3 linked regions of the Acidithiobacillus ferrooxidans ATCC 23270 genome follow. The protein of the gene in region 1 interacts with the protein of each later gene in a pairwise test. Links are inferred from orthologs where the notes say so. Each region holds a gene or a part of one and is shown in the gene's direction. Other genes may lie near its edges.

The links.
Region 2: the proteins of secA (region 1) and ybgC interact in binary tests that used the Escherichia coli proteins (3 or more experiments, as listed by UniProt). The link is inferred for Acidithiobacillus ferrooxidans ATCC 23270 from one-to-one orthologs.
Region 3: the proteins of secA (region 1) and secG interact in binary tests that used the Escherichia coli proteins (3 or more experiments, as listed by UniProt). The link is inferred for Acidithiobacillus ferrooxidans ATCC 23270 from one-to-one orthologs.

The regions. Positions count from the first base shown.
Region 1 is NC_011761.1:195,573-205,961, forward strand. The notes cover bases 3,790-7,067. They hold secA (preprotein translocase subunit SecA), read left to right. Parts: upstream 3,790-4,122; coding sequence 4,123-6,867; downstream 6,868-7,067. Other genes in these bases: AFE_RS01040 (DciA family protein), read right to left, coding at 3,790-4,070; argJ (bifunctional glutamate N-acetyltransferase/amino-acid acetyltransferase ArgJ), read left to right, coding at 6,877-7,067. In the rest of the region: AFE_RS01020 (HD domain-containing protein), read right to left, coding at 1-44; AFE_RS01025 (AMP-dependent synthetase/ligase), read right to left, coding at 50-1,792; AFE_RS01030 (glutathione S-transferase N-terminal domain-containing protein), read right to left, coding at 1,794-2,414; lpxC (UDP-3-O-acyl-N-acetylglucosamine deacetylase), read left to right, coding at 2,704-3,618; more of AFE_RS01040, read right to left, coding at 3,558-3,789; more of argJ, read left to right, coding at 7,068-8,103; AFE_RS01055 (Nudix family hydrolase), read left to right, coding at 8,103-9,092; AFE_RS01060 (glycosyltransferase family 2 protein), read left to right, coding at 9,093-10,055; AFE_RS01065 (polysaccharide deacetylase family protein), read left to right, coding at 10,073-10,389. UniProt on the Escherichia coli protein: Required for protein export, interacts with the SecYEG preprotein conducting channel.
Region 2 is NC_011761.1:62,229-72,305, forward strand. Bases 1,609-4,574 are described here. They hold ybgC (tol-pal system-associated acyl-CoA thioesterase), read left to right. Parts: upstream 1,609-2,863; coding sequence 2,864-3,286; downstream 3,287-4,574. Other genes in these bases: ruvA (Holliday junction branch migration protein RuvA), read left to right, coding at 1,609-1,809; ruvB (Holliday junction branch migration DNA helicase RuvB), read left to right, coding at 1,849-2,874; tolQ (protein TolQ), read left to right, coding at 3,293-3,994; tolR (protein TolR), read left to right, coding at 3,991-4,401; tolA (cell envelope integrity protein TolA), read left to right, coding at 4,398-4,574. In the rest of the region: AFE_RS00285 (YebC/PmpR family DNA-binding transcriptional regulator), read left to right, coding at 1-616; crossover junction endodeoxyribonuclease RuvC, read left to right, coding at 699-1,199; more of ruvA, read left to right, coding at 1,228-1,608; more of tolA, read left to right, coding at 4,575-5,351; Tol-Pal system beta propeller repeat protein TolB, read left to right, coding at 5,344-6,612; 7-cyano-7-deazaguanine synthase QueC, read right to left, coding at 6,654-7,343; 7-carboxy-7-deazaguanine synthase QueE, read right to left, coding at 7,346-7,990; tol-pal system protein YbgF, read right to left, coding at 7,990-8,808; peptidoglycan-associated lipoprotein Pal, read right to left, coding at 8,829-9,407; AFE_RS00350 (hypothetical protein), read left to right, coding at 9,742-9,942; AFE_RS00355 (sugar transferase), read right to left, coding at 10,028-10,077.
Region 3 is NC_011761.1:2,332,815-2,342,787, reverse strand. The notes cover bases 4,130-6,991. They hold secG (preprotein translocase subunit SecG), read left to right. Parts: upstream 4,130-5,290; coding sequence 5,291-5,692; downstream 5,693-6,991. Other genes in these bases: AFE_RS12055 (NADH-quinone oxidoreductase subunit C), read left to right, coding at 6,775-6,991; AFE_RS12060 (NuoB/complex I 20 kDa subunit family protein), read left to right, coding at 6,295-6,771; AFE_RS12065 (NADH-quinone oxidoreductase subunit A), read left to right, coding at 5,948-6,304; tpiA (triose-phosphate isomerase), read left to right, coding at 4,525-5,286; glmM (phosphoglucosamine mutase), read left to right, coding at 4,130-4,406. In the rest of the region: metalloprotease TldD, read left to right, coding at 1-150; ATP-dependent zinc metalloprotease FtsH, read left to right, coding at 248-2,173; folP (dihydropteroate synthase), read left to right, coding at 2,227-3,003; more of glmM, read left to right, coding at 3,042-4,129; more of AFE_RS12055, read left to right, coding at 6,992-7,383; AFE_RS12050 (NADH-quinone oxidoreductase subunit D), read left to right, coding at 7,367-8,620; NADH-quinone oxidoreductase subunit NuoE, read left to right, coding at 8,624-9,115; NADH-quinone oxidoreductase subunit NuoF, read left to right, coding at 9,105-9,973. UniProt on the Escherichia coli protein: Subunit of the protein translocation channel SecYEG. Overexpression of some hybrid proteins has been thought to jam the protein secretion apparatus resulting in cell death; while this may be true it also results in FtsH-mediated degradation of SecY.

The DNA.
Region 1 (10,389 bases):
GCCGTGAGAACGGGTGTCAGCGCGGCAGGTGGTTCGAGGCGCATGGTGATCAGCTCTTGCCGCTGCCCATTTGCGTCAGCAGAGCAGCGTAATGTTCGGCGACGACGCGCCGTTTCACTTTGAGGGTGGGTGTCAGTTCGCCATTGGTTTCACTCAGTGCTTCCGGCAGCAGAGCGAAACGCTTCACCTGTTCATGGGAGGGCAGGTCGGCGAGGGCGGTCGCAATGGCCTTCTGGACGGCCTTGCGGGTGGCGGCTTCGTCCGCGTGGTCAACGGCACGCGCTTTGAGGACTTCCTGATTGGGAAAGATGAGCGCCACGAGATAGGGCATTCGGTCACCGAAGACGACGGCCTGTTCGATCAGCGCTTGTGCCATCAGCCGCATCTCGATTTTTTGCGGCGGGATATTCTCGCCGGCGGAGTTGACGATCAGGTCTTTCTTGCGGTCGCTGATTCGCAGGTAACCGTCCGGGTCCAGACTGCCCACATCGCCGGTGTGCAACCAGCCGTCTACCAGTGCCTCGCCCGTCGCACTCTCGTTATTCCAGTAGCCCAGCATGACGGACGGGCCGCGCACCAGGATTTCGCCATCTGCGGCCAGGCGCCCCTCGAGATTGGGCAGAAACCGCCCCACGGTTCCCGGATGAATGGCTTCCAGTGGATTGGCGGCGATCACCGGACTCGCTTCAGTCATACCGTACCCTTCCACAATGGGCAATCCCAGGTCAACGAAGAAGCGGGTGATCCCGGCGTCCAGCGGCGCGCCGCCGGAGACGAAGAAACGCAGGCGCCCGCCCAGTTTCTTGCGGAGACTGCGGATCAGCAGGCGGCGGGTAAGGGAACGTTGCCAGCGCGCCGCCGGACGCCCGTGCGGATCGAGCCCTGCCCCCCGGCGCAGAAAACGCCCGAGCAGGCCCGGTCGGTCTTCGATACCTCGTCGTACCCGACCATAGAGTAGTTGAAAAACGCGCGGCACGGCGACCACTATGTTCGGATGCGACGTTGCCATGTCGCGGAGGACGGTGTCCGGGCGCTCCGCGTAGGCCACTTCCAGGCCCAGCAGGTAGGCGCCGAAATGCCCGGTACCGCGTTCAAAGACATGGGACAGAGGCAGTATGGAAAGCAGGCGTTGTCCAGCATGCAACGGTACCAGTGGCAGAAAGCCTTCGATGTTGCTGAGGATGTTGCCGTGACTGAGCATGACGCCCTTGGGCCAACCCGTCGTCCCGGAAGTGTAGACGATGGTTGCGGTTTGCTGGCGCTGCAAGCCCGCCAGACGTTCTTCCAGCCCGCTATCCGGTACCGTTGCTGCCTCGTTCTTCAGTGATGCCCAATGGCGCAGGCCGGCGTTCTGCGCGGCCGCCGCGTCGCGCAGCAGGATACGGTCGTCGGCCACGCCCCAGCCCCCCTCGCCCCCCAGTCGTTGCCATTCCGCAGCGCCTTCCAGCAGTATCAACCCGGCGCCGCTGTCACCCAGTACAAAGTGAATCTCGCGCGGGCTGAATGTCGGGTAGAGAGGGACGGTAATGGCGCCAACGTTGAGGATGGCAAAATCCATGATAGCCCAGTCCACGGAGTTGGGCGCCATCAGAATGACCCGCTCGCCCCGGCGCACCCCCAGGTGCAGAAGTCCCCGCGCCCGCGCCCGTACCTGTCCGGCGAAGGCTGCTGCGGTCATCGGCTGAAAAACGTCGTCCTGTCGTTGCAGGGCGATGGTCCCGCCGGGAGCGCGGGCACAGCGTGCGAAGAGGCCCTCGGGCAGGCTCTGGAAATGGCCGAGATCGATGGTCATATCAGCGCATGGCCTTCTCGGCAGGCGTCAGGCTGCGTTTGAAGCTCTCCATGCCGAAGATGCGATCCATATAATTCTGGGTGGCACGGGCTGCGGCGGGTAGAGAGATGTCCAGTACCGGCATGCGCCACAGGAGTGGGGCGATAGCACAGTCGAGTACCGAAAGGTCGTCACCAAAGAGGTAACGCTGTTGGCTGAAGATGCTGTTCAGCCCGGCGAGGGTACTGCGAATCTGTTCCTTGGCGGTTTTGACCTGCTCGGCACCGTAGCCGGGCTGAAAGAGCGGTGCAAACCAGTCACGGTCGAAACGCAGGAGACCCAGGCGCACCTTGGCACGGGATATGGGGTCTACCGGAATCAGTGGCGGATGGGGGAACCGCTCGTCAAGGTACTCCATGATCAGGACCGATTCGTGAATGGCCAGATCGCGATCCACCAAGGTCGGCACTTGGTTGTAGGGATTGAGTTCCGCAAGGTCTTCGGGCCGGTTGCCGAGATCGACGTCGATGATCTGGTATTCCATAGCCTTCTCTTCCAGCACGAAACGCACACGGTGCGCGAAGACACAATCGTTGCTGGAGTAGAGCGTCATGAGGGTTTTTTTGCTGCTGGGGGTGGCCATGATCTGTGTCCTTCTATCGGAGAAGCCTGGTTACTATGCGACGGCCGCTGAGCGATCGCGCATCCGGCAATTATACATAACCGGACGCGCCTTTGGGTGATCGGCGCGGCGGCCGGCGGGAAAAAGCTTCTATGGCATGTGTTAACAAATGTCAACGGCATATTGTCAAGACTGACCAGCCCCTGTAAACTGCCTGACCAGTCGGTTAGTTGTATAGAGACAACAAAAGTTGTAAAGTAGAGATACTTATTCAGTGGGAGGGCGATCCCTCAGGTCGCGGAAGAAGGCTATGATACGTCAGCGTACACTTAAGAACATGATCTGGGGTACAGGAATCGGTTTGCACAGTGGCAAGAAGGTCTACATCGGCCTGCGCCCGGCACCTGTAAACACGGGGATCGTATTCCACCGCAGCGATATCGAGGGTGGCGCCTGGATCAAAGCGGACCCGCTCCATGTGGTGGATACCCGCCTTTCCACCAATATCGGCGATGGCCATATCCGGGTTGGCACCGTTGAACACCTGATGTCGGCCTTGGCGGGTCTTGGTATCGACAATGCCTATGTGGATCTCGACGGACCCGAAGTGCCCATCATGGATGGTAGCGCTGCGCCCTTCGTATTCCTCATCCAGTGCGCGGGGATTGAAGAGCAGAATGCCCCGAAGCGATTCATCCGCATCACCAAACCGCTCAAGGCGGAAGATGGCGATCGCTGGGTACAACTGGAGCCATTCGAAGGCTTCAAGGTGAGTTTCGCCATCGATTTCGACCATCCGGTGATGAAAAACGGCGGTCAGGAGGTGACGGTGGACTTTGCCCGCACTTCTTACCTCAAGGAAGTGGCCCGTGCGCGAACCTTCGGCTTCATGCGCGAAGTCGAAGCGTTGCGGCGGATGGGCTTGGCCCTCGGCGGCAATCTGGACAACGCTATCGTGGTCGACGATTACCGTGTGCTCAACGAAGAAGGGCTGCGCTACACCAATGAGTTCGTGCGCCATAAGGTGCTGGATTCCATAGGTGATCTCTACCTGCTCGGGCATCCGCTGGTCGGCCATTTTTCCGGACACAAGGCCGGACACGCCCTCAACAACAGTCTGCTGCGGGCGCTGCTTCTCCGTCAGGACGCCTGGGAGTTTGTGGATTACGCCGAGCGGCGTGCGCCGTTTTCCTTTGCCGACACCTTGGTGACGGCCTCCGCCTGAAGACGGTCCATGGTGTTGGCCAGGCGCTGCAGGGCGGCGGCGACGGCCTGGGGCACCTGCCCGGTCACGGCGCGCAGCGCCTCGGGTGCCTCTGCTGAAATCTGAGGCGCCCGCTGAATTCCTGCCGACTGCGGCAGCCGGTATGACCAGGGCCGGACTGTGGCGACGATTTGCCTCGCCGACGTTTCCGGGAAACGGGTATTCCATCGTTTCAGTATGTTTTTTTCATTTCTTCGCAGCCAGGAAATCCATACCGGGCTCTGACAAAGTACGCTCAGCACCCCCCCGGACCAGTCAACCAGCCAAGTTTGATCCTGTGCTTCCAGTGCCAGTAACCCGTTCCAGTCGACCTGACGCTCGCGCAGCAGTGTTCCGCGACGGCAGACCTCTGCGATGGGTCCTGAAGAACCTTGCGTCATGGTGCGCCAGGCGTGCCACCGTTTATCATCCATAGGCTTTCATGCTACCCTGCTCGATATTTTTTACTAGGTTCGTGTACTCATCATGTTTGGAACTATCATCCGCCATGTCGTCGGCAGCCGCAATGACCGACTGATCAAGAAGGCCCGTGCCATTGTAGCGCAGGTCAACGCCCTGGAAGACCGCTTCAAGGCCATGGACGACGCGACCCTTGCTGCACAGACCGCGATCTTCCGGGAACGGCTGGCCCGTGGTGAACCCCTCGATGCCCTGTTGCCGGAGGCGTTCGCCGTGGTGCGTGAGGTGAGCCGGCGGGTAATGGGCATGCGCCAGTACGATGTGCAGATCATCGGTGGTTTCATGCTCCATGAAGGTAAAATTGCCGAGATGCGCACTGGCGAGGGCAAGACCCTCGTTGCGACCTTGCCGGCCTACCTCAACGCCCTGCAGGGTAAGGGTGTGCATGTGGTGACCGTCAATGACTATCTGGCCAGCCGCGATGCCGAGTGGGTCGGCAAGATTCACCGTTTTCTGGGCCTGAGCGTAGGTACCATCATCTCGGATCTGTCCAGTGAGGAGCGCCGCGCCGCCTATGCGGCCGACATCACCTACGGCACCAATAACGAGTTCGGTTTCGATTATCTGCGGGATAACATGGCGTTTTCTCCGGCCGATCGGGTGCAGCGCGGCCTGCACTACGCCATCATCGACGAAGTGGATTCCATCCTGATCGACGAGGCGCGTACCCCGCTCATCATCAGTGGTCCCACCGAGGAAAATACCGACCTTTACTACCGGGTGGACAAACTCGTCGGGAGTTTTGTCGTCGATGAGGACTATACGGTCGATGAAAAGGCCCGGCAGGTCATGCTTACGGAGGAGGGGATCGAAAAGGCGGAACGCCTGATGGCGGAGAGCGGTCTGCTGGTCGACGGCGACCTCTACGATCTGGCCAACGTCACCCTGGTCCATCACCTCAACCAGGCGTTGCGGGCCCATGTGATCTACCGGCGGGAGACGGATTATATCGTTCGCGACGGAGAGGTCTGTATCGTCGACGAATTCACCGGACGCATGATGTCCGGGCGGCGCTGGTCTGATGGCCTGCATCAGGCGGTGGAAGCCAAGGAAGGGGTGGCGGTCCAGAATGAGAACCAGACCCTGGCCTCCATCACCTTTCAGAATTATTTCCGCATGTACGAAAAGCTGTCGGGCATGACCGGGACTGCTGACACAGAAGCCTTTGAACTGAATCAGATTTACGGTCTGGAAGTGGTGATCATACCGACGCACAGGCCGGTGTGCCGGACGGATTTCGCCGATCTTATCTACCGGACCAGTCAGGAGAAATGGAAAGCGATAGTGGAAGACATCCGCGGCTGTCAACAGCGCGGGCAGCCGGTACTGGTGGGTACCACCTCTATCGAACACAACGAGTTTCTGTCTCATCTGCTCAAGCAGGCGCGGATTTCCCATGAAGTGCTGAACGCCAAACAGCATCAGCGCGAGGCGGAGATCATTGCCCAGGCGGGCACGCCGGGGGCGGTGACCATCGCCACCAACATGGCGGGACGGGGTACCGACATCGTGCTGGGCGGCAATGTCGGCCATCAGGTGGATATGGTGCTGGCCAATCCGGATCTGGAAGAGGAGGAAAAAACCCGGCGGATCGAGTCTCTCAAGAGCGGTTGGCAGGGACTGCATGACGCGGCGATAGCGGCGGGCGGATTGCATATCATCGGTACCGAACGTCATGAATCGCGGCGGATAGACAACCAGTTGCGCGGGCGGTCCGGCCGCCAGGGCGACCCCGGCACCACCCGTTTCTACCTTTCCCTGGATGACCCCCTGATGCGCATTTTCGGCAGCGATCGTCTGAGTGGCCTGATGCAGAAGCTGGGCATGAAGGAGGGGGAGGCGATCGAGCATCCCTGGGTGACCAAGTCCATCGAGAATGCCCAGCGCAAGGTGGAAAGCCGCAACTTCGATATCCGCAAACAATTGCTGGAATACGACGACGTGGCCAACGAGCAGCGCCGGATCATCTATCAGCAGCGCAACGCCTTCATGGATGCCGATGATGTCAGTGCGGAAATCAGGGCGTTGCGCGACGATGTTCTGGACGCAGTGCTGGCCGCCACGGCGCCTGAAGGCGTTATGGAAGAGCGCTGGGATCTGCCAGGTCTGGAAGCGGCACTGGACCGGATTTTTGGCCTGCAGGTCCCGGTCGGGCAATGGCTGGAGCAGGATAAAGGGCTCACTCACGCGGCGCTACGTGAGCGGATCATGGAGATGGTGTTGTCCGCTTACGCGGCCAAGGAGTCTCTCATGGGCAGCGAGATGACCCGCCACTTCGAAAAGTCCATCCTGCTGCAGGTCCTGGACAGCCAGTGGAAGGACCATCTGGCGAGCATGGATCATCTCCGCGAAGGCATTCACCTGCGTGGATATGCCCAGAAGAATCCCAAACAGGAGTACAAGCGGGAGTCTCTGATCATGTTCAACGCCATGCTGGATCAGTTGCGCGAAGAAGTGGTCAGCACCCTCTCGCGCCTGCATGTGAGTCCGGCTCCGGCGGAGCCGCTGGATTGGGACGCCATCGCCCGTGCCGCCCAGCCTCGACATTTGCAGTTTTCCCATCCGGATTTTGCAGCGGCGGCGGCACCGCTTGTCGAGGATGCCGGCCTCGCACTGACAGGGCTGGGCGTCATTGGTGAACAGGAGGCCGGTCACAGCCCCGCGATCAGTGACGACAAGGTGGGACGGAATCAGCCGTGCCCTTGCGGTTCCGGCAAAAAGTACAAGCATTGTCACGGGCGCCTGCAATAAGGATAGCGTATGGCCGTCGGTCTTGATCCTCCCCGGAATATCCTGCCCATAGCCGGGGTTCGCCTGAGCGTGGCGGAGGCGGGTATTCGTTATGTGGGTCGCCGTGATCTGACCCTGATTCATCTCGCCGAGGGGTCCCAGGTGGCGGCCGTTTTTACCCGCAACCGCTTTTGTGCCGCGCCCGTACTGGTGGCACGGCATCATCTGGCGGAAGGGCCCGGCGTGCGGGCGCTGGTGATCAATACGGGCAATGCCAATGCCGGTACGGGTGTGGCTGGTTTGCGGGCGGCAGAGGCGAGTTGCCGGGAAGTGGCCGAACAGTTGGGCTGCGCGCCCGGAGCGGTGCTGCCCTTCTCCACCGGGGTGATCGGTGAGCCTGTGGCGCTGGCGGAAAAAATCGCCGCAGTCTTGCCGGCCTGCGTTGCCGGACTCGCCGAGGACCAATGGGAGGCCGCTGCGGCGGCGATCATGACCACCGACACCGTCGCCAAGTGCTGTTCCCGGCAGATCGAGATGGACGGCGTTACGATCACGGTGACCGGCATGGCCAAAGGGTCGGGGATGATCCGTCCCGATATGGCCACGATGCTGGCCTACATCGCCACCGATGCCCCGCTGCATGGGGCAGCCTTGCAGCAGTGCCTGCGGGAGGCCATGGCGCAGTCCTTCAACCGCATCACGGTGGACGGCGATACCTCCACCAACGATGCCTGCGTCCTGATGGCGACGGGACGGGCGGCGCTACCGCCCGTTACGAAGGCGACAGATCCCCGCTACGGGAAACTGAGAGACACCATCACCCTCGTTGCACAATGGCTGGCACAGGCGGTTGTGCGCGACGGCGAGGGGGCGACCAAGTTCATTCCGATCCGTATTTCGGGCGGGTATGATGAGGCGGAGTGCTTGCGGGTGGCCTACCGCATGGCCCATAGCCCCTTGATCAAGACCGCGTTCTTTGCCTCTGACCCGAACTGGGGGCGCTTGCTGGCGGCCATTGGTTCAGCCGGCGTCGACGACCTGGATGTGGCGGGCGTGCAGGTCTGGCTGGGCGATACGCGCATCGTGCGGGATGGTGCCCGCGACCCCGCTTACAGCGAGGCGGCTGGACAGGCGGTAATGGTTCAGGAGGAAATCCCGGTGCGGGTTGATCTGGGCAGGGGGGCCGCCGAAGCGCAAATCTGGACCTGCGACTTGTCCTATGACTATGTACGTATCAATGCCGATTACCGTAGCTGATGCCCACCGTTCCCGTCGCAACCGGAATCATTGAAGACGCCTTCGGGCGCCTGCTGGTTGCGCTGCGCCCGGAGGGCAAGCCCTGGCCGGGGTTCTGGGAGTTTCCCGGCGGCAAGGTCGATCCCGGCGAAACGCCGGAACAGGCGCTGGTCCGGGAACTCTGGGAAGAGTTGGGGGTTACGGTAACCGCGCCGGAACCCTTCCGGGAGCTGGAATATACCTATCCGGAACGGACGGTGCGCGTGCATTTCTACCGGGTGCGGCACTGGACGGGCACGGCCCATGGTCGCGAGGGACAGGAAGTACGCTGGCTTTTTCCCTGGGAGATCCCGGCGCTGGAGTGTCTCCCCGCGAACCTCCGTCTGACTGCGGACGTGTTGGCGGAGGCTCTGCCCCAGCCGCCCCTCTGCCTGATTGCGGATCCGGGAAGGTTGCCCCTGCCCGATTTCCGGCGCGCACTGGAGGCGGCCCTTGATGCCGGATTGCGCTGGCTGGTGTTGCGCTGCAAAGCGGTGCCTGACGGCTCCAGCGCCGACGTGTTGGCGGCACTATGCGCCGGGGCGTTGGCGGGGGGTGTGCAGGTCTACCTCAATCATCCCGACCCCTTGCCCGGCTGGCCAAGGACCGGTCGTCACCTGACCCAGGCGCAGTCAGACGCGGGCGTAAAACCCGATGAGGCATTCGGGGTATCCTGCCATGACGCTGCGGGCTTGCAACAGGCGGCGCGTCTGGGCGCGCGTTATGCCTTTCTCTCGCCGATTTTCCCCACTTCCAGCCATCCGGATACGGAGGCGCTGGGACCCGAGGTTTTCGCGGCGATGGCCGCTGAGTCTTCTCTACCCCTCATTGCGCTCGGCGGAATGACGGCGGCACGGGTGCCGGAGGCGCTGGCGGCAGGTGCACGGGGTGTGGCGGTGCTCTCCGGCATTCTCGAAGCGCAGGATCCCGCGGCCGCTACCCGCGCCTTGCTTCGGCACTGGGAGCGATAAATGGCCCTGGTTTCCGTCGTGATCCCGCTCTACAACGAGATCGACAATGTCTCACCGCTTTGTGCGGCCCTCGGCAACGCCCTGGGAGACACCGACGCCGAAGTGATCGTCGTCGATGACGGCAGCCGGGACGGGAGTGCCGCCGCGCTGGACCGGGAGGCGGAGGCGCGCGGCCCGCGTTTCAAGGTCATCCACTTGCAACGGAATTTCGGGCAGACAGCGGCGATGCAGGCGGGGATCGACGCTGCCCTGGGCGAGGTGATCGTGACCCTGGATGCGGATCTGCAAAATGATCCGGAAGATATCCTGCCTCTGGCGCGGCGTCTGCTGGAGGAGAATCTGGACGTGGTGGCCGGCTGGCGGAAAAACCGGCAGGATGGTCTGTTGTTGCGCAAGATTCCGTCGCGGATTGCCAATCGTCTGATCCGCCGCCTCACCGGGGTTTATCTGCACGATTATGGCTGTACCCTCAAAGCCTATCGGGCCTCGGTGATCAAGGGGGTGCGCCTGTATGGCGAAATGCATCGCTTTATCCCGGCCTGGCTTTCCACCCTGACTTATACGGATCGCATCGTCGAGGTGCCGGTACGGCACCATCCGCGCCGGGCGGGGCACAGCAAATACGGCATCACCCGTACCTTCCGGGTGCTGGTGGATCTGCTCTTCGTCAAGTTTTTCCTGGGCTATAGTCAGCGGCCCATGCATTTTTTCGGGGTGATCGGATTGATCCTCCTGAGCAGCGGTTCGGCCATGCTGCTGTATCTTTTTGTGGATAAATTTGGCTATGGCGCTACGATTTCCGGACGCCCCATGCTGATTGCCGGTGTGCTGTTTTTCCTTGCCGGGTTGCAATTCCTCAATACCGGCATCCTCGGCGAGATGCTGGTGCGCGTCTACCATGAGTCTCAGGATAAAAAGACTTATGTGGTCCGCCATACCGTACATCTCGATCCGCCCGCGTGAAGCCGGTTCCCATTCTGATGTACCACAACATAGCGGTGGCCCCGAAAGGGGTTGGGCTGCGTGGCCTCTATGTTTCGCCTCGGCGCTTTGCGCGGCAGATGGCGCTGCTGCACTGGTTGGGTTACCGCGGTTTGTCCATGTCCGCGGCGTTGCCCTATCTGCGTGGTGAGCGCGAGGGCAAGGTAGCGGTGATTACTCTGGACGACGGTTATCGGGATAACTTCGAATGCGCGTTGCCGGTGCTGCTGCACTACGGGTATACCGCCACTTGCTACGTGGTGAGTGCCGCCATCGGTACCGACAATCATTGGGATGCGCAGCAGCTTGGTACACA
Region 2 (10,077 bases), 140 kb from region 1 along the record:
CTCCCGCTTGCGTCTTGCCCTGGACAAGGCCTACGGGGCCAACATGACCAAAGACACCATCGAGCGGGCGATCAAGCGCGGCACCGGCGAACTGGAAGGCGTGGACTATGAAGAAGTCACCTATGAGGGCTATGGCCCCGGCGGTGTCGCGATCCTGATCGAGACCATGACCGACAACAAGGTGCGGACCGTCGCCGAAGTGCGCCACATATTTTCCAAGCGCGGCGGCAATATGGGTACCGCAGGCTCGGTGGCCTATCAGTTCAAAAAGCTTGGTCTGATTGTTTTCCCGGCGGATGCCGATGAAGACCGGATTCTCGAAGCGGCCCTGGAAGCGGGTGCGGAAGATGTCGTCAACGAAGGCGAGCGGATCGCCGTTTATACGGCTCCATCGGATCTGCACAGCGTGGTTCTGGCCCTGGAAGCGGCGGGGCTCAAGCCGGAAGAAAGTGAAATGACGATGATCCCGGAGAATACGATCGAGGTCAGCGGTGAGGAGGCGGAAAAACTGCTGCGGCTCATCGATTTCCTCGAAGAAAACGATGACGTGCAGAACGTCTATGCCAACTACGACATCAGTGACGAAGAAATGGCCCGCCTGGAAGCGACATCCTGAACCTGCGGCGGAATTCCCGGCGAGCGTGGCGGCCGTGGCGCTGAACGGAGGGGCAACGCCTGCCTTCCTGCCCCAGGCTGCGGTGCGGATCATCGGTATCGACCCGGGTTCTTTGCGCACCGGCTACGGCATTATCGAGTCCGACGCGGCCGGAGAACTCCGGCATGTGGCCCACGGCTGCCTGAATGTGTCCGGACAGCCGTTTCTGGAGCGCATCGGCGCCATCTACCGTGAACTGAAACAGATCATCGGCACGTATCATCCCGAGGAAGCCGCCATCGAACAGGTGTTCATGGCGCGCAATGCGGATTCCGCCCTCAAGCTGGGGCAGGCGCGCGGCGCCGCCCTCGTCGCCTTGTTGGAAGCCGGGTTGCCCGTAGAGGAATACACGGCGCTGCAGATCAAAAAAGCCGCCGTCGGCGGTGGCCACGCAGCCAAGGAACAGGTGCAGAGCATGGTCCGCTGGCTCCTCAAACTCAGCGAAAACCCGCAGGCGGACGCGGCGGATGCGCTGGCCTGCGCCATTTGTCATGCCCACCATGGCCGCACCCGGCAGCGCTGGCAGCCTGCGGTCAGCCGCTGAACCCGTTACGACCAGAGGGCCCTCCGTCATGATCACCTCCCTTACCGGCACCATCCTGCAGCGGCGTCCGCCCTGGCTCTGGCTCGATGTGCAGGGCGTCGGCTATGAACTGGAGATGCCCCTGTCCGGTTTTTACCAGATGCCCGCCGAAGGCGCGGCGCTGACCGTCCACACCCACCTCACGATCCGCGAAGACGCGCATCTGCTCTATGGTTTCATGACCGTGGCGGAACGCGACATGTTTCGGCTGCTGATCCGGGTGAACGGCATCGGCGGCAAGGTGGCGCTGGCGTGTCTGTCCGGTTTGCCCGCCGAGCGGCTCAGTCAGGCCGTGGCCGAGGGCAACACGGCGCAGCTCACCGCCATCCCTGGAATCGGCCCGAAAACCGCCGAGCGGCTGGTGGTGGAACTGCGCGACAAGATGGGCGGCATCGCGCCGGGGCCGATGGGGCGCGGCGGTGCCGGTGATCCCCGTCAGGAAGCCATTGCAGCGCTGCTGACTTTAGGTTATAAGCCTGCGCAGGCGAGCCAGGCGATAGCCGGTCTGGCGGACGGACTGGGTCTGGAAGACCTCATCCGTCAGTCGCTGCAGAATTTGTCACGTCACTGATTTTTTGGAACCCGCCGCTGCACGGACGGTCAGAGCAGGATGATGGATAGAGGCCCTCTCAACCCCCAGGAAGCCCACAATGATGCAGTAGACCATGCCCTGCGTCCGCGCCGGCTGGCGGAGTACCTCGGGCAGGCCAAACTGCGGGAGTCGCTGGGCCTGTATATCGATGCCGCCAGGGGACGCAGCGAGGCGCTGGATCATGTGCTGCTCTTCGGGCCGCCCGGACTCGGCAAAACCACCCTGGCCCACATCATCGCTCAGGAGATGGGCGCGGGCCTCAAGGTCACTTCCGGCCCGGTGCTCGACAAGCCCGGCGACCTGGCCGCCATCCTCACCAACCTGCAACCCCACGACGTACTCTTCGTCGACGAGATTCACCGTCTCAGCCCGGTGGTGGAAGAAATTCTCTACCCCGCGCTGGAGGACTACGAGCTGGACATCCTCATCGGCGAAGGGCCGGCGGCGCGCTCCATCAAAATCAGCCTGCCGCCCTTCACCCTGATCGGCGCCACCACCCGCGCCGGCCTGCTGACCTCGCCGCTGCGCGACCGCTTCGGCATCAGTTTTCACCTGGAGTTCTACAGCGACGCCGAGCTGACCCAGATCGTCACCCGCTCCGCCCGGATTCTCGGCACCCCCCAGGCTTTGGAAGGCGCGCAGGAAATCGCCCGACGCGCGCGCGGCACGCCGCGCATCGCCAACCGCCTGCTGCGTCGGGTGCGGGACTACGCCCAGGTACGGGGTAACGGCGAAATTGACATGGCGACGGCACAGGCGGCCCTGACCCTCATGGAGGTGGACCGGCATGGCTTCGATGGCCAGGATCGCAAGTTGCTCCAGGCCGTCATCTCCCGTTTCGCCGGCGGACCGGTGGGGGTGGAGAGTCTGGCGGCCGCCATCGGCGAGGAGCGCGGCACCATCGAAGATGTGCTGGAGCCCTTCCTGATCCAGCGCGGTTATCTGATCCGCACGCCGCGCGGGCGCTGCGCCACCGAGCTCAGCTATCTGGCCCTCGGCCTGCCTGCGCCCAGGGAGCCGGGGGGAGCGTCCGATGCCTGTTGATGCCTCCGTCAGCCGCTTCCAGATCCGCGTTTATTATGAAGATACGGATCATGGCGGGGTGGTGTATCATGCCAACTATTTACGTTTCATGGAGCGCGCACGTACCGAGATGCTGCGCGAACGGGGTTATGAACTGGATGTGCTGGAGCAGGATGCCGGGATCATTTTCGTGGTGCGCCGCGCCCGGCTGGATTTCCGCGCGCCGGCCCGCTTCAACGACCTGCTCCTCGTGGAAACCCGGATCGTGAGCAAGAGCCCCGTGCGCATGGGCTTTCAGCAAATCGTTTCGGTGGGGGACAGAACGCTCTGTAGCGGAGAGGTGGAAGTGGTCTGCCTGGATGCCGCCGGTTTTCGTCCCCACGTCATCCCTGCAGCCTTGTTGCAGGCCATCCCGCTTTCTGTTCAGCCGTGAGAATTTATGGATCCGCATAGCATCGCCAACACCGCGCAGTCCCTCTCCCTGGGTCATCTGGTCATGAACGCCAGTTGGGTCGTGCAGGGCATCCTCGCCATACTGATGATCGCGTCCGTCATCTCGTGGACCATCATCTTCCAGAAGTGGGCCATTTTTGCCGCCGCCCAGCGTGCCCTGGAGCGATTCGAGAAGCGCTTCTGGAGCGGTGGCGAGATGAGCCAGATTTACCAGCACGTTTCCGGTAACGCCAACCTGGAAACCGGGGCCGGCAGCATCTTCTGCGCCGGTTATGAAGAATTCCAGCGTCAGCGCAACAAGATTCGTCCCAGCGATGCCCTCGATGCAGCGCGGCGCGCCATGCGGGTGGCTCAGATGCGCGAGGTCGGGCGCCTGGAAAACAATCTCGCCTTTCTTGCCTCCGTATCTTCCGTAAGCCCTTTTATCGGCCTTTTCGGTACCGTCTGGGGCATCATGACCGCCTTCATGAATATCGGCATGGCGGGACAGGCCACCCTGGCGACGGTGGCGCCTCCCGTCGCCGAAGCCCTCATCGCCACCGCGGCGGGTCTGTTCGCCGCGATCCCGGCGACCGCAGCCTATAACCGCTATATCCACCAACTGGACAAGCTCGACGCGCAATACGAAGTCTTCATGGACGAGTTCACCAACATCCTGCACCGGCAGGTGCCCGAGACGAAACCATGAAGCGACGGCGTCTCATGGCGGAGATGAACGTCGTCCCCTACATCGACGTGTCTCTCGTGCTGCTGGTGATTTTCATGCTCTCGGCGCCATTGCTGACCCAGGGCGTCAACGTCAATCTGCCCAAGGGCGTGACCAAGCCGGTATCAGACAAAATCCCGCCGGTGCTGATTTCGGTGACGCGGCAGGGCGCCATCTCGGTGCAGTACAAGGGGCACCACAGCGCTGTCGCCCTGGATGACCTCGCGACGGCGGTGGGGCATATCGCCGCCGCCAGCCACGATCAGGTGCAGGTGCTGGTGGGCGGTGACGCCCATGTCGATTACGGCAAGGTCATGGCGGTCATGGCGCGTTTGCAGGAGGCGGGCATTTCCCATGTCGGTCTGCTGACCCGCCCGGAGGGACATTGAAAAAACGCAAGTCAGCCTGGCCGCTGGTGCTGGCTATCGTGCTCAACGGCGCGATACTGCTGGCTCTGTTCTGGAGCTATCACATCAATGTGCCCGAGGCCGGGGGTACCCCCATGCAGGCGCAACTGAGCGGCGGCATGCCGGCGGCGCCGGTACCTCAGCCCGTGCCCAAACCCGCGCCGGTACCGCAGCCGGCGCCCGCCCCAGTGCCAAAGCCGGCACCGGTGCCGAAACCCAAGCCAGCCGCTCCGCCGCAGCCCAGCGCCGCGCAGATTGCCGCGGAAAAAGCGGCGCAACAAAAGGCCGCAGAGCAGAAGGCCGCACAGATCACCGCCGAAAAACACGCCGCCGAAAAGCAGGCTGAGAAACTGGCCGCGCAACGGGCGGCCGAAAAAGCCGCCGCGGAAAAGGCGGCTGCACAAAAAGCTGCTGCGCAGAAAGCCGCCGCCGAAAAGGCCGCCGCCGAAAAACAGGCGGCGCAAAAAGCGGCCGCTGCACAGCGCGCGGCGGAGCTGAAGCGGCAACTCGCCCGGCAGCAGGCAAAGGCCGCGGAAGCCGCGCGGGCCAAGGCGCTGCAGCAGCAGATGGAGGCCGGGGCCAAGCTGCGGGCCGAGGCCAACATGGCCGCGGCCCGCGCCCAGCAGGCGGCGGAAAATCAGCGTATGCTCGGGATGTTGATCAACACGATCAAAACGCGGGTATCAGAGAAGTGGAGTACTAATTTTTCTCCCGCCTTGTCCTGCGTATTACAAATCCATCTCGGACCTCAGGGTCAACTCCTGGGTGCCCCGGTCGTAGTGCGTTCCAGCGGTAATCCCGGCTTCGACCGGTCTGTAATCGCAGCAGTGGAAGCAGCAGCGCCATTCGTACCACCCATCGGGCTGGCTTACAGCACCTTTAATCAGCCGATAAACCTTAAAATGAATGCGGAGGATCTCAATCATGGCTAAACGCTTTTGGACCCTGGCCATTTTTCTGCTGGCATGGGCCTTCGTTCTTCCCGCCCAGGCGGCGCTCACGGTGGAGATCACCAAGAATGTGGCCTCGGCACTGCCTATCGCCATTCCTTCCTTTGGTCCCGGCATAGCCGGGCAGCCATCCGTTGCCGAGGTGGTCCGTAATGACCTGCGCCACAGTGGGTTGTTCCGGGTCATCGACCCTGCGGGCTACCCCGCCGACCCCCGCGCCCCCGGCGGCGTGAAGGCCGCGGACTGGACAGCGGTAGGGGCCACCGGCCTGGCCGTGGGTTCCGTGGAACCGCGGAACGGCGGCTACGCGGTCAACGTCTACGTCTACAATGTCAGCACGGGGCAAGAACTCACCGCCCACCGTTTCACCTGTTCGGCCGCCGAGTTGCATATGACCGCGCATCACGTCGCGGATGTCATCTACCAGGCGTTCACCGGCAAACCCGGCCCCTTCGCCAGTCGGATCGCCTATGTCCGGCAGACGGGTGCAAACTACGAACTGCTGGTGGCAGAATCCGACGGCTGGAATCCGCACCCCATCGTGCGCGGCCGCATGCCGGTATTCTCCCCCGTCTGGTCGCCGGATAACCGGCGTCTGGCCTATGTCACCTACGCCAACGCCCGCGCCGTGATCTATGTCCAGGATCTGGCTACCGGACAGCGTCAGTCCATCGCCCCCGGTGGCGAGATCGTCAGTGCTCCGGCCTTCTCGCCCAACGGGACGGAACTGGCCTATGCCCGCTCCTCCGGTGGCCACACCGAGCTTTACGTGGCGAACCTGCAGACCGGGCAGCGCCGGCAATTGACCCATGATGACGCCATCAACACCTCTCCCACCTGGTCGCCGGACGGCAGTCGGATCATTTTCGTCTCTGATCGTGCCGGTGGCCCGCAAATCTACGCGATGAACGCGAGCGGCGGTGCGGCGCATCGTCTGAGCTACGACGGCAGCTACAATGCCAGCCCGGTCTATTCGCCCGCGGGCAACGCGATTGCTTTCATTCATCGCACCAACGGCGTCTATGCCCTCGCGGTGATGAACCCGGACGGCAGCGGCGTGCGCGTGCTGGATGCCCAGGGCAATTGCGATCATCCGAGCTTCGCCGGCAACGGCCAGATGATCCTCTACGGCACTCAGCGCGGCGGGCGCAAGGTGCTGGCCGAGGTCAGCCTGGACGGCAAGACCATGGCCATTCTGCACAGCAACGCGGGAGAAGACAGCCAACCGGCCTGGTCCCATTAAACGGAGCCGGTGATGGAGCGCGGTTCCGGCTGGAGCCGCGCTCAGGAATCCTGATAAGGCGTGGGGTCGGCGATGCCGGCCTGACGGAATCCTTCCCGGCGCAGGCGGCAACTGTCACAGCGACCACAGGACCGGCCTTCGGCATCCAACTGATAGCAAGAGCGGGTCATTCCGTAATCCACACCCAAACGGCTGCCGAGACGAATAATCTCGCTCTTGTTGAGAAACTGCAGCGGCGCATGGATACGTGGCCCGCGGGCTTCATCGCCGAGGCGGGTGGCCACCTGCGCCAGGGCCTCAAAAGCCTGGACGAACTCCGCCCGGCAGTCGGGATAACCGCTGTAATCCTGACTGTTCACCCCCAGGAAGATATCCCTGGCGCCCAGCACCTCCGCCAGCGCCAGGGCCAGCGACAGAAAGACGGTATTGCGCGCGGGCACATAGGTGATGGGGATGCCCGGCGCCAGGCCGGTCTCGGGAATGCTGAGTTGCGGATCGGTCAGCGCTGAGCCGCCAAAGGCCGCCAGATCGATACGCAGCACCCGGTGGCTGGCCGCCCCCATGGACTGCGCCAGCAGCGCCGCATAGCGCAGCTCTTCCTTATGCCGCTGCCCGTAGTCAAAAGAGAGGGCGTGGACCGCAAAGCCGTCCCGGCGCATGAGCGCCAGCACGGTGGCGGAATCCAGTCCGCCGGAGAGCAGTACAATGGCGGGTGTGGCGGGCGTCGGCATGGTCAGTGTCCGGGCAGGTCGCCCCAGATCAGTTTGTGCAACTGAATCTGCAGGCGTACCGGCAAATGGTCGGCGAGCATCCATTCGGCGAGATCGCGCAGGGCGAGCGTGCCATGGCTGGGAGAAAAGAGTATTTCGCAGCGTTCGGCCAATGCCTCCCGAGCGAGCACCTCCTTGGCCCAGTCGTAATCGGCACGGCTGCACAGCACAAATTTAATCTGGTCCTGCGGGTTGAGTAAGGGCAGGTTTTCCCAGAGATTGCGTTCGCACTCCCCGGAATCGGGGCTTTTGAGGTCGAGCACCTTCACCACCCGGGTATCCACCCCCGCCAGTGAAAGGGCGCCGCTGGTTTCCAGAAAGACTTCATGGCCCGCATCGCAAAGCTGCGTCATCAGCGGCAACACATCGGCCTGTGCCAATGGTTCGCCACCCGTCACCACCACCAGCCGGTTTCCCCCCGCGCGCACCTGTTCCAGAATCTCGGGGATCCGCCGCCACTCGCCGCCATGAAACGCATAGGCGGTATCGCAGTAACGGCAACGCAAAGGGCAGCCCGTGAGACGCACAAAGGTCGCCGGACGCCCGACGCTGCGGGTTTCCCCTTGCAGGCTGTGGAAGATTTCCGTGATGCGGAGCCGCCCCTCCATCACTTTCCGGCGGACAACGCCTGTAACTGCGCCTCGGCCTTCTGAGCCGACGGTGTGCTCGGATACTGGCTGATGATTTTGCTGAGAACGGTGCGGGCTTTGCCGGACTGGCCGATGGCCTGATAGATTTCCGCCATCCGCAGCATGGCCTCCGGCGCCTTACTGCTCTGGGAGAACTGCGCCTCCACGACATGGAGGCTCTTCAGGGCGGCATCGTTCTGGCCCAGCACGTACTGCGCTTGCCCTAGCCAGTAGTAGGCGTCGGGCACCAGACTGCTCTGCGGGTATTTCTGAATGAAGCCCTGCAATCCGGTGACGGCCGATCCGTACTTGCCCTGCCGCAGCAGATCGAAAGCCCGTTGATAATCGGCTTGCCCCAGACCCTGAACCGCAGGCGCGGAGGTATTGCTCGCCGCGGAGGCGACGGCCGCGGCCGGACTGATGATGGCGACACCGCTGCCCAGCGCGCTGCTGGTGCTGGCGGTTGCCGCCGTGCCCCCCGTAAGCTGCGCGGTCAGGGCCTGTACCTGAGCCGCCGTAGACTGCTGCTGGGTTTGTAGGGCGTGAGTTTTGGTGTCGAGTTCGCCGCGCAGGTCGCGCACTTCCTGCTCCAGATGCTGGGTGCGCCCGAGCAGGTCGGCCAGCGCGCTCTGGCTACCCTTGTTGGCCTGTTGAACCGCCACCAGACTGCTCAGTTCGCCCTGCATGACCGCCATCTGCTGTTGCAACTGCAGCACTTTCTCGCCGGTTGACTCGGCCTGTGCGAAGGGACTCAGGCATAGTAAGGAAAGGACGGGATAAAGATGCCAGCGTTTCATCAGCATGCGCTCCTTGGTGTTCAGCCGTTATAGCCACCGCTATAAACGAAGTCCACGCGGCGGTTTCTGGCCCAGCAGGCGGAGTCGTTGGTGGTACACAAGGGATTGTCCTTGCCGAAACTCACGGTGCTGATCCGTGCCGCGCTGACGCCCTGGGACTGCAGGAACTGCTTCACCGTCTCGGCGCGCTGTTCACCGAGGGCCAGGTTGTACTCCTGGGTGCCGCGATCATCGGTATTCCCCTCCAGGCGCACCTGGACATGGGGATGGGCCACCATGAACTGCGCGTTCTGGGCGGCGATCTGTTGCGCCTGTGCATCCATGGCACCGCTGTTGAATGCGAAATGTACCCGCAAGTTCTGGGGCAAAGCGGCCAGTTCAGCCGCACTCAGGCCGCTGCTGCCACCTCCGATGGGTCCGTTGGCATTGAGATTCTGGCCATTGATGCCCTCACCGGCAAGACCAGCCGTGGCCGCCGAGTTGGCTGGCGCCACCGCGCCAGCCGTCGTGGGCGCCCCGCTCCCCACATTGTGCGCACAGCCCGCCAGCACCAGCGCTCCAGCCGCGGCAACCACCACCTTCAGAAAATCAGAACGCATATCTTCAACCCCCAGCGAAAAATTTGGAGGAATTGTAGCCCGTAGCCAGAGGCAATAGCAATGCGGCGACTTGGCGCGGTGCTCTCAGTAGGCCCCCTCTCGCCGCAAGACCACTTTGACGGTGCGCAGCAGAAGTGTGGTCTTGATCATAAAACGCTAAATGTCCTACCTTCTGTAAGGCCATTTCCCTGGCTCGCCGCCATCGTCCCGCTCATCGCCCTGATCTCCGTCCTGGCGGGTACTCTCGAAGCGCGTCAGGCCTTTCTCTCCCTCCCAGGTAGCCAAGAAAGCAAGATGCTTGTATCTTTATGTTTTTTCCCTGAGGAATCGTGCCATGACTACGGTGGAGATGGTTGAAAAAGCCGTTCAGAGCTTGCCCCCTGCCGACCTCGCAGCATTCCGACGCTGGTTCGCTGAATTTGACGCCGCTGCCTGGGATACTCAGATTGAGGCCGATGCGACGACAGGTAAACTGGACGCATTGGCGACCGAGGCGCTCGCCGAGTACCGCAGCGGCACGGCACGCGAGATTTGAGGCACTTCACATCCAGTCGATTCTGGCATTGCTTTGACGATCTGCAAGAGGGATGACAAATGATGCGCCGCAAGTGGCGACACTCTCAATAAGCCCCCTCCCGCCGCAAGACCACCTTCACCGTCAGGAGCAGGA
Region 3 (9,973 bases), 2.1 Mb from region 1 along the record:
GTGCTCACCAGGGTTGAAATGATCGGCAACGACCTCCAGATGGATACGGGAGTGGGCACTTGTGGTAAGGATGGCCAGAGTGTACCCGTAGGTGTTGGACAGCCGACGCTGAAAATCCGTGATCTGACGGTGGGGGGAACGCAGGGTTGAGGAAGCTGCTCTTGTCAGGCGGTCTTGAGAAGGTTAAGATCGAACGATATATTGGTCTTATAATCAGTCTAAATTCTCCCGGTCGGGGGGTGAGCTAATGAATAATGTCTTAAAAAATGTACTATTGTGGGTGGCGATCGGCGTTATCCTGATGCTGGTGTTCCAGAACCTCAATACGAGCAGTTCTACCCCGGCCCAGGCCATGGATTTTTCGACCTTCGTGAGTAGTATCAAGCAAGGTCAGGTCGCGGATGTCACCATCAACGGTAATCATGTGGAAGGCAGCCTGAATTCGGGGCAGCATTTCAGCGTCTACACCCCGGCGAACGACACCCAGGTTGTTCCCCAACTGTTGGCCGCAGGAGTGAAGATCTCGGTCAAGCCCCCGGAGGGGCAGTCGCTGCTGCTCTCCATCCTCATCTCATGGTTCCCGATGTTGCTGCTGATCGGCGTGTGGATATTCTTCATGCGCCAGATGGGTGGTGGTGGTGCCGGTGGTCGCGGCGCGATGACCTTTGGCCGCAGCAAGGCGCGGATGCTGACCGAGGAAAACAACAAGGTCACTTTTGCCGATGTGGCAGGTATTGAAGAAGCCAAGGACGAACTGGCCGAGATTGTTGAATTCCTGCGCGATCCGCAGAAATTTCAACGCCTCGGCGGACGTATTCCCAAGGGTGTGCTGCTCATGGGTTCGCCGGGTTCCGGTAAGACCCTGCTGGCGCGTGCCATCGCCGGAGAGGCGCGGGTACCATTCTTCTCCATCTCCGGCTCCGACTTCGTGGAAATGTTTGTTGGCGTGGGTGCATCGCGGGTTCGCGACATGTTTGAGCAGGCCAAAAAGCATGCCCCCTGCATTATCTTCATTGACGAAATCGACGCAGTGGGTCGTCAGCGTGGCGCCGGCCTGGGTGGCGGTAATGATGAACGCGAGCAGACCCTGAATCAGTTGCTGGTGGAAATGGATGGGTTCGAGGGCACCGAGGGCATCATTGTCGTCGCGGCTACCAACCGTCCGGATGTGCTGGATCCGGCGTTGTTGCGGCCCGGCCGCTTCGACCGGCAGGTCACCGTTCCGTTGCCGGACATTCGCGGGCGCGAGCAGATTCTGCAGGTACACATGCGCAAGGTGCCGGTTGCCCCTGACGTGGACGCCAAGGTCATTGCCCGCGGTACCCCTGGCTTCTCCGGCGCCGATCTGGCCAACCTGGTCAATGAAGCGGCGCTGATGGCGGCTCGTAGAAGCAAGCGTCTGGTGGACATGATTGACTTTGAAGATGCCAAGGACAAGGTCATGATGGGCGCCGAACGCAAGTCGGTGGTGATGAGCGACAAACAGCGTGAGACCACGGCCTATCACGAGTCCGGTCATGCCGTGGTGGCCAAGCTGCTTCCGGGCACGGACCCCGTGCATAAAGTCACCATTATCCCGCGTGGCCGGGCCTTGGGGCTCACCATGCAGTTGCCGACGGAGGATCGCTTCAACTACGAGCGTCAGGAAATTCTCAACAATATCTCCATTCTCATGGGTGGACGCATCGCTGAAGAAGTATTCCTCAACCAGATGACGACCGGCGCAGGTAATGACATCGAGCGTGCCACCGACCTGGCGCGGCGCATGGTGACCCAGTGGGGCATGTCCGGCATCGGGCCGATGGTCATTGGTGAAAAAGAGGAAGAGGTATTCATTGGCCGGGAAATGACCAAGCACAGCAATATCTCGGAGCAGACGGCGAGGACCGTGGACGGAGAGGTACGCGATATTATTCAGGAGCGTTACGGTATTGCCCGTAAACTGATCGAAGAAAATCGCGACAAGGTCGAGGCCATGGCCCGGGCTCTGCTGAAGTATGAGACATTGGACGCAAAACAGGTGAGCGCTATCATGGCGGGGCATGATCCGCAGCCGCCGGTGGAAGGGGGAACGGGAAGCTATCCTTCCACTCCCGACGGCAATGTCACAACGGCCGACAAATCCGGCGGACAGTCGTTGCCCAGCCTCAACCCCGGCGAACACCCGGTTTGACCCTGACGCTGGATTGCAATGGGCGCCCCCTGGTTCTCGGGCGCCCTTGTGTTATGGGAGTGCTTAATATCACTCCTGATTCCTTTTCGGATGGCGGTACCTATCTGTCTGCGGATGCCGCCCTCGTGCGCGCCAAACGGATGTGGGAGGAGGGTGCCGATATCATCGATATCGGGGCGGAATCCACCCGCCCCGGGGCGCCGGCGGTGACGCAGGAGGAAGAGTTGCGGCGACTTCTGCCGGTGTTGGAGGCGGTGGCGGCAGAGGTGCCGCTGCCCATTTCCATTGACACCAGCAAAGCCGCTGTTATGCGTGCAGCCTGGTCTCTGGGCGCGGGGCTCATGAATGATGTGACCGCGTTGCGTGCTGATCCGCTGTCACTGGAGACCATCGCAGGGTTGGGTGTTCCCGTCTGTCTGATGCACATGCGGGGTACCCCGCAGAATATGCAGGAGAACACCCATTACCGCGATGTCGTGGCAGAGGTGAAGGATTTTCTGTCCGAGCGTGTAGCACAGTGTGTCGCCGCAGGCATTCCCCGGCACCATCTGCTGGTAGATCCCGGCTTTGGTTTTGCCAAGGATCTGGAAGCAAACCGTACTTTGCTGCGCCATCTGGATGACCTTGCGTCCCTGGAGCTGCCGCTGCTTGTGGGTCTTTCCCGCAAACGCATGATCGGTGAGCTCTCTGGTGTAGAATCGGCTTCTGAGCGTGTGGCGGGCAGTGTTGCCGCGGCACTTTGGGCCGTGTCGCGCGGCGCCAGCATCGTACGTGTCCACGATGTCGCAGAAACGGTGCAGGCATTGGGGGTCTGGCGCGGATTGGCTTGATTTGAAGACCGCTGTTCCTATGTGGAGTTAGGCAAACGATGACCAGAAAGTGGTTTGGGACCGACGGAGTGCGTGGTCAGGTCGGTGATTCTGTTATTCACCCGGAATGGGTGCTCCGCCTGGGCTGGGCTGCGGGGCACGTGCTCACCGCCGACGCGCCAGGTCGGCCCCGGGTAGTTATCGGCAAGGACACCCGTCTGTCCGGATACATGCTGGAGTCTGCCTTGGAGTCCGGGTTGGCGGCGGCAGGCGTCGATGTTCTACTGGTTGGCCCCTTACCGACGCCGGCCATCGCCTATCTGACCCGTACCCTGCGCGCGGATGCCGGTATTGTGATCAGCGCGTCGCACAACCCTTATCAGGATAACGGCATAAAATTCTTCTCCGGAGACGGCTACAAGTTGCCGGATGCCCAGGAGGAGGCCATCGAAGCATGGATGGACCGGCCGATGGCTCTCTCGGCCTCGGAGCGGCTGGGCAAGGCCCGGCGGGTGGATGATGCGGCGGGCCGTTATGTGGAGTTCTGTAAAACCACCTTTCCCGCCGACCTCGATCTGCGCGGAATACATCTGGTGCTGGATTGTGCGCACGGCGCCAACTACAAAGTGGCGCCCATGATTTTCGGGGAGTTGGGAGCCACACTGGAATTGCTGGGAGCGGAGCCCAACGGCGTCAACATCAATGATCAGGTGGGTTCCACTCACCCGGAAGCGCTGCGTGCCGCGGTGCTACGCACCGGCGCCGATGTGGGCATTGCGTTTGATGGCGACGGTGATCGCCTGCTCCTGGTGGACGGTCGGGGTGAGTTGCTCGACGGTGACGAAATCCTTTGGCTGCTGGCGCGGAATATGTGCCAGAACGGTGGGCTCTCCGGCGTGGTGGGTACGGTCATGAGCAACCTTGCCCTGGAGCAGGCGCTGGCTGGCTGTGGTGTGCCCATGCTGCGCACGCCCGTAGGTGACCGTTACGTACTGGAAGCCATGCGCCGCCATGGCTATCCGCTGGGCGGCGAGTCGTCGGGGCACATCATCACGCCCGCGAACACTACCGGCGATGGCATCCTTGCCGCGTTGCGGATACTGGCCATTCTGCGCCGCAGCGGGGTGACGCTGGCAGCCCTGCGGGAAGGCTATAGCGCTTTCCCCCAGGTGCTGAAAAGCGTGCGCATGGCCGGGGCGCAAACACTGCTCGACCAGTCATCGGCACACCAGCTCATTGCTGATGCGGAGGATCGTCTCGGGGGAAGCGGGCGCCTGCTGGTGCGCCCATCCGGTACGGAACCGGTATTACGGATCATGGTCGAGGCCGCATCCGCTGATATGGCGGCCGATGTAGCCGCAGCGCTGACCAGTGGTTTAACCAAGCTGGCTCTTGCCGGTGCTGTCCCAAGACCACGAAATTGACCATTCGAAGCTGAATCTTTACACTGGCGCCTACATTACTGGGCTGTCGGCCACCCCCAGGGGACGGTGAGGTTGTCGCAGACACTGAGCATAAGGAAGAATCGCCGTGCGTCCCACTATGGTAGCAGGAAATTGGAAGATGAACGGCCTGAGTGGGGATGCCGTGCATCTCACTCAGGCCATTCTTCACGCAGGGCTGGAGCCGATGCGCCCGGAGGTGGTGATCTTCCCGCCTTTTACCCTGCTCCACGCAGTGTCTCAGGAGGCCAAAAGCAGCGCCTTGCGTTGGGGGGGGCAAAACCTTTTCTGGGAAGCAAGCGGCGCCTATACCGGAGAAATATCCGGGGCCATGCTCCGTGATATGGGTTGCCGTTATGTGCTGATCGGGCATTCCGAGCGGCGGCAGATTTTTGCGGAGAGCGACGCGCAGATTGTCCAGAAGATTAAAGCAGCATTGCTGTCAGGTCTCATCCCCGTGGTTTGCGTGGGTGAAACAGAGGCGGAGCGTGCGCAGGGTCTCACAGATGCGGTATTACGCCGTCAGCTCGAAGCCGTGCTGCCCCTGCTGAATCTCGAGGCGAGCCAACCCAACCTGATCATTGCCTATGAACCTGTTTGGGCCATTGGCACAGGTCTGAGTGCCAGCCCTGAACAGGCACAGGCGGTCCATGTGTTCATCCGCGAGTTGGCAGCCGCTTATTCGGCGCAGCTTGCCAGGCGTCTGTTGCTGCTTTATGGCGGAAGTGTTAAAGGCAACAACGCCGCCGCGCTTTTTGACCAGGCGGACATTGACGGGGCCCTGGTGGGTGGCGCGTCCCTGCAGGCGGGTGAGTTTATCCAAATTTGTCGTGCTGCCGAGTCGGCAGGACGAGGAGGCTGAATCGATGTACACGGTGTTGCTGGTGGTCCAGATCATTATTTGTATCGTTCTGGTGGGGCTTGTCCTGATTCAGAAAGGGCAGGGTGCTGATATTGGCGCCGTCTTCGGGGGCGGTGGCTCGCAGACGATTTTCGGAGCGCGTGGTGCGGGGAATTTTCTGAGCCATACTACGGCCGTGATCGGCGCGCTGTTTTTTTTGAACAGCCTCGGGTTGGCCTATCTTTCCGATCACTCCAGCAGCAGTGTTTTTTCCGGCATCGCCCTGCCCAGCAAGGCGCCGGTGACGACGTCGGCACCCGTAGCTCCCATCGTTGCTGCTCCGGCACAGTCGGTAGCAAGCGCAGCGAGCCCGGTGACCAGTGCGGCTTCATCTGTTGTCGCAGGAAAGACCCCCGTCAAGCCTTGACGTCGCCAGCGCATCATGAGAGAGTTTTAATAGTTATCAGGCCGAAGTGGTGAAATTGGTAGACACACCGTCTTGAGGGGGCGGCGGCGCAAGCTATACCGGTTCGAGTCCGGTCTTCGGCACCAAATTGCAGCCCTACGGGCTGTTTTTTTATCTCTGATCTCATCCAGAGATATGATTTATATACTAAAAAAATAATTTATCAGTGGCTTTGGATGTGTTTTCCGGAGCCCGTATCGGGTGGAGGGGTTGGAGATGTTGAACCACTATTTGCCAGTGCTCATATTTCTGCTCGTCGCATTGGTGGTTGGCGTAGCCCCACTGCTGATGGGGTCTTCGCTGGGGCCACACAGGCCGGACAGCGAAAAGCTCTCGCCCTACGAATGCGGGTTCGAGGCCTTTGAAGATGCGCGCATGAAATTCGACGTGCGCTACTATCTCGTTGCCATTCTTTTCATCCTCTTTGATCTGGAAATTGCCTTCCTCTTCCCTTGGGCGGTGGTCTTTGATCAGATCGGGATGACAGGTTTTCTGGCCATGATGCTATTCCTCGCCATTCTCGTGGTCGGTTTCATTTATGAATGGAAGAAGGGGGCGCTGGAATGGGAATAGAGGGCCTTCTCGAAAAGGGTTTCGTCACCACGACCATCGACACGGTAGTCAACTGGGGCCGTACCGGTTCCCTCTGGCCCATGACGTTCGGCCTCGCCTGCTGTGCAGTGGAGATGATGCACGCCGGGGCCGCGCGTTACGACCTGGATCGTTTCGGTATTGTCTTCCGTCCCAGTCCGCGCCAGTCCGACGTGATGATCGTGGCGGGAACGTTGGTCAACAAGATGGCCCCTGCCTTGCGCAAGGTCTATGACCAGATGCCGGAGCCGCGCTGGGTGGTCTCCATGGGCTCCTGTGCCAACGGCGGCGGCTATTATCACTATTCCTACAGCATCGTGCGGGGCTGTGACCGCATCGTGCCCGTGGATATCTACGTACCGGGTTGTCCGCCTACTGCTGAGGCCTTGCTTTTCGGCCTGGTCCAGTTGCAGAAAAAAATCCGCCGCACCAATACCATTGCCCGGTGAGACATGACTGACGCACTCGAAAATCTGCGCCAGCATCTCAGTGATGAACTGGGCGCGACATTGCGAACTGCGCACCTGGATCGCGGCGAACTGACCGTGGAATTGTCCCGTGAGGGCTTCCCTGCGGCATGTCTCCTGCTTCGGGATGATGTGGCCTGCGCCTTTGATTTGCTGGTAGATGTCTGCGGAGTGGACTACTCCGCCTATGGCGAAGGGCTTTGGGAGGGGCCGCGCTTTGCCGTGGTCTATCATCTGCTCTCCCTGAAGCACCGCCAGCGCCTGCGGGTGCGTATTTTTGCCGATGACGATCTGCCCATCGTGCCCTCCGTAGTGGAGGTCTGGGCTGCCGCTAACTGGTTTGAGCGTGAGGCCTTTGATCTTTACGGGATTCTTTTTGATGGCCACCCCGATTTGCGGCGCATCCTTACGGACTACGGCTTTGTCGGCCATCCCTTCCGTAAGGATTTTCCCCTGGTCGGTACGGTGGAAATGCGTTACGACGCGGACCAGGGCCGGGTGGTTTACGAGCCGACGCGCACCGAGGAGCGCGTGGTGGTACCACGTATCATCCGTGAAGCAGGGGAGGGTCGCTACAATGCCCGAAATCAATAACTTCACCATGAACTTCGGGCCGCAGCATCCGTCTGCCCACGGTGTGCTGCGTCTGGTACTGGAACTGGACGGTGAAGTGATCGAGCGCGCCGATCCCCACATCGGTCTGCTGCACAGGGCTACCGAGAAGTTGGCGGAAAACAAGACCTATCTGCAGAACCTGCCTTATATGGATCGGCTCGATTATGTGTCGATGCTGTGCAACGAACACGCGTACTGTCTGGCGGTAGAGAAACTGCTCGGCGTTGAAGTGCCGGTTCGTGCCCAGTATATCCGTACCCTGTTCGACGAGATTACCCGCATTCTCAATCATCTGCTCTGGTTGGGTGCCTATGCCCTGGACGTCGGTGCCATGAGCGTCTTTCTTTACTGCTTCCGCGAGCGGGAAGACCTCATGGATGTCTATGAAGCGGTATCCGGTGCGCGCATGCATGCCGCCTACTATCGCCCGGGGGGGGTGTACCGCGACCTACCTGCCCAGATGCCACAGTACCAGCCGTCTCCTTACCGTGACGCCCGGCGCCTGCAAGAGCTCAATGCCAACCGTCAGGGCAGCATGCTGGATTTCATAGAGGACTTCGCGCGCCGTTTCCCCACCTACGTGGACGAGTATGAAACCCTGCTGACGGACAACCGGATCTGGAAGCAGCGCACGGTGGGTATCGGTGTGGTGGGGCCGGAACGGGCCATTCAACTGGGCTTCACTGGCCCCATGCTGCGCTCTTCCGGTGTGGCTTGGGATCTGCGGCGTACCCAACCCTACGCAGCGTATGCCGATCTGGATTTTGATATCCCGGTGGGTAAAACCGGGGACTGTTATGATCGCTATCTGGTCCGCGTCGCGGAGATGCGGCAGAGCAACCGGATCATTGTCCAGTGTGTGGATTGGCTGCGCAAGAATCCTGGCCCGGTGATTACCGATGATTTCAAGATTGCCGCGCCGTCCCGCGAAGAGATGAAAACCAGCATGGAGGCGTTGATTCATCACTTCAAGCTATTCTCCGAAGGGATGGCGGTTCCTGCGGGTGAAGTCTATGCCGCGGTGGAGGCTCCCAAGGGGGAATTTGGCATTTATATGATTTCGGATGGTGCCAACAAACCCTACCGGATGAAAATCCGGGCACCCGGATTCCCGCATCTCGCCGCTATGGACGAGATGGCCCGGGGACATATGATCGCGGACGTGGTGGCTATTTTGTCCACCATGGACATTGTTTTTGGCGAGATCGACAGGTAAGCCATGTTATCGGAAAAGTCTCTGGCAGAAATTGCTCGTGAGCGGGCTAAATATCCGGCGGATCAGGCGCGTTCCGTCCTGTTGGCGGCGCTGCGCATCGCCCAGGAGGAGCACGGCTATCTGAGTGACGCGGTGATGGAGCATATCGCCGGTCTGCTCGGCATCCCGGCGATTCAGGTCTATGAGGCGGCAACTTTTTACAGCATGTACGATCTCCAGCCGGTGGGGCGGCATAAACTCTGCGTCTGTGGTAGCGTCTCCTGCTTTCTGAATGGATCCGACGCGATACTTCAACACCTGAGCGAGCGCCTGGGTGTGAGCCCTGGTGAGACGACCGCGGACGGTCTCTTTACCCTGCAGGAAGTGGAGTGCCTGGGTGCCTGTAAAGACGCACCGATGCTGCAGGTCGGTGATCACTATTACGAGAATCTGACGCAGGAAAGTCTGGATGCCTTGCTGGCGAAATTACGGGGGGAGTCCGACGATGTTCGTTAACGGTGTTACGTTGCAGAACCGTGGGTTGCCTGACTCCCACCGCCTTTCGGTGTATGCGGGGACCGGCGGCTACGATGCACTGCGCAGGGTGCTGCTGGACTCCATGGCGCCGGATCAGATCATCAGCGAGATAAAAAAATCCGCACTGCGTGGCCGGGGGGGCGCCGGTTTCCCTACCGGGCTGAAGTGGAGTTTCATGCCCAAGGGCGTGACCGGTACCAAATACCTGCTCTGCAATGCCGACGAGGGTGAACCCGGCACCTGCAAAGACCGGGACATCATGCGTTATGAACCCCATCGCCTGATCGAGGGCATGATTATCGGTGCCTACGCCATGGGGGCGAGTACCGGATATATTTTTATCCGCGGCGAGTTCGTGGAGCCGATCCACATTGTGGAGGGGGCGCTGGAAGAGGCCTACGCAAAGGGGTATCTGGGGCAGAATATCCTTGGCACCGATTTCTCCTTCGATCTGTATGTACATCGGGGGGCGGGTGCGTATATTTGCGGTGAGGAAACGGCGTTGATGGAGGCGTTGGAGGGGAAGAAAGGGCAGCCACGTTTCAAGCCGCCATTCCCCGCCAGCTATGGTCTCTATGGTCAGCCCACCACCATCAACAATGTGGAAACCTTTGCTTCGGTGCCGAGCATCATCGCCAAGGGCGGCGAGTGGTTCCTCAATCTGGGAAAACCCAACAATGGTGGCACCAAGATCTTTTCGGTGACCGGCCACGTGCAGCGGCCGGGTAACTACGAAGTTCCCATGGGTACCCCTTTCAAAGAACTCCTGGAAATGGCCGGAGGGCTGCGACCGGGGCGTCAGCTCAAGGCGGTGATTCCCGGCGGCACCAGTACTCC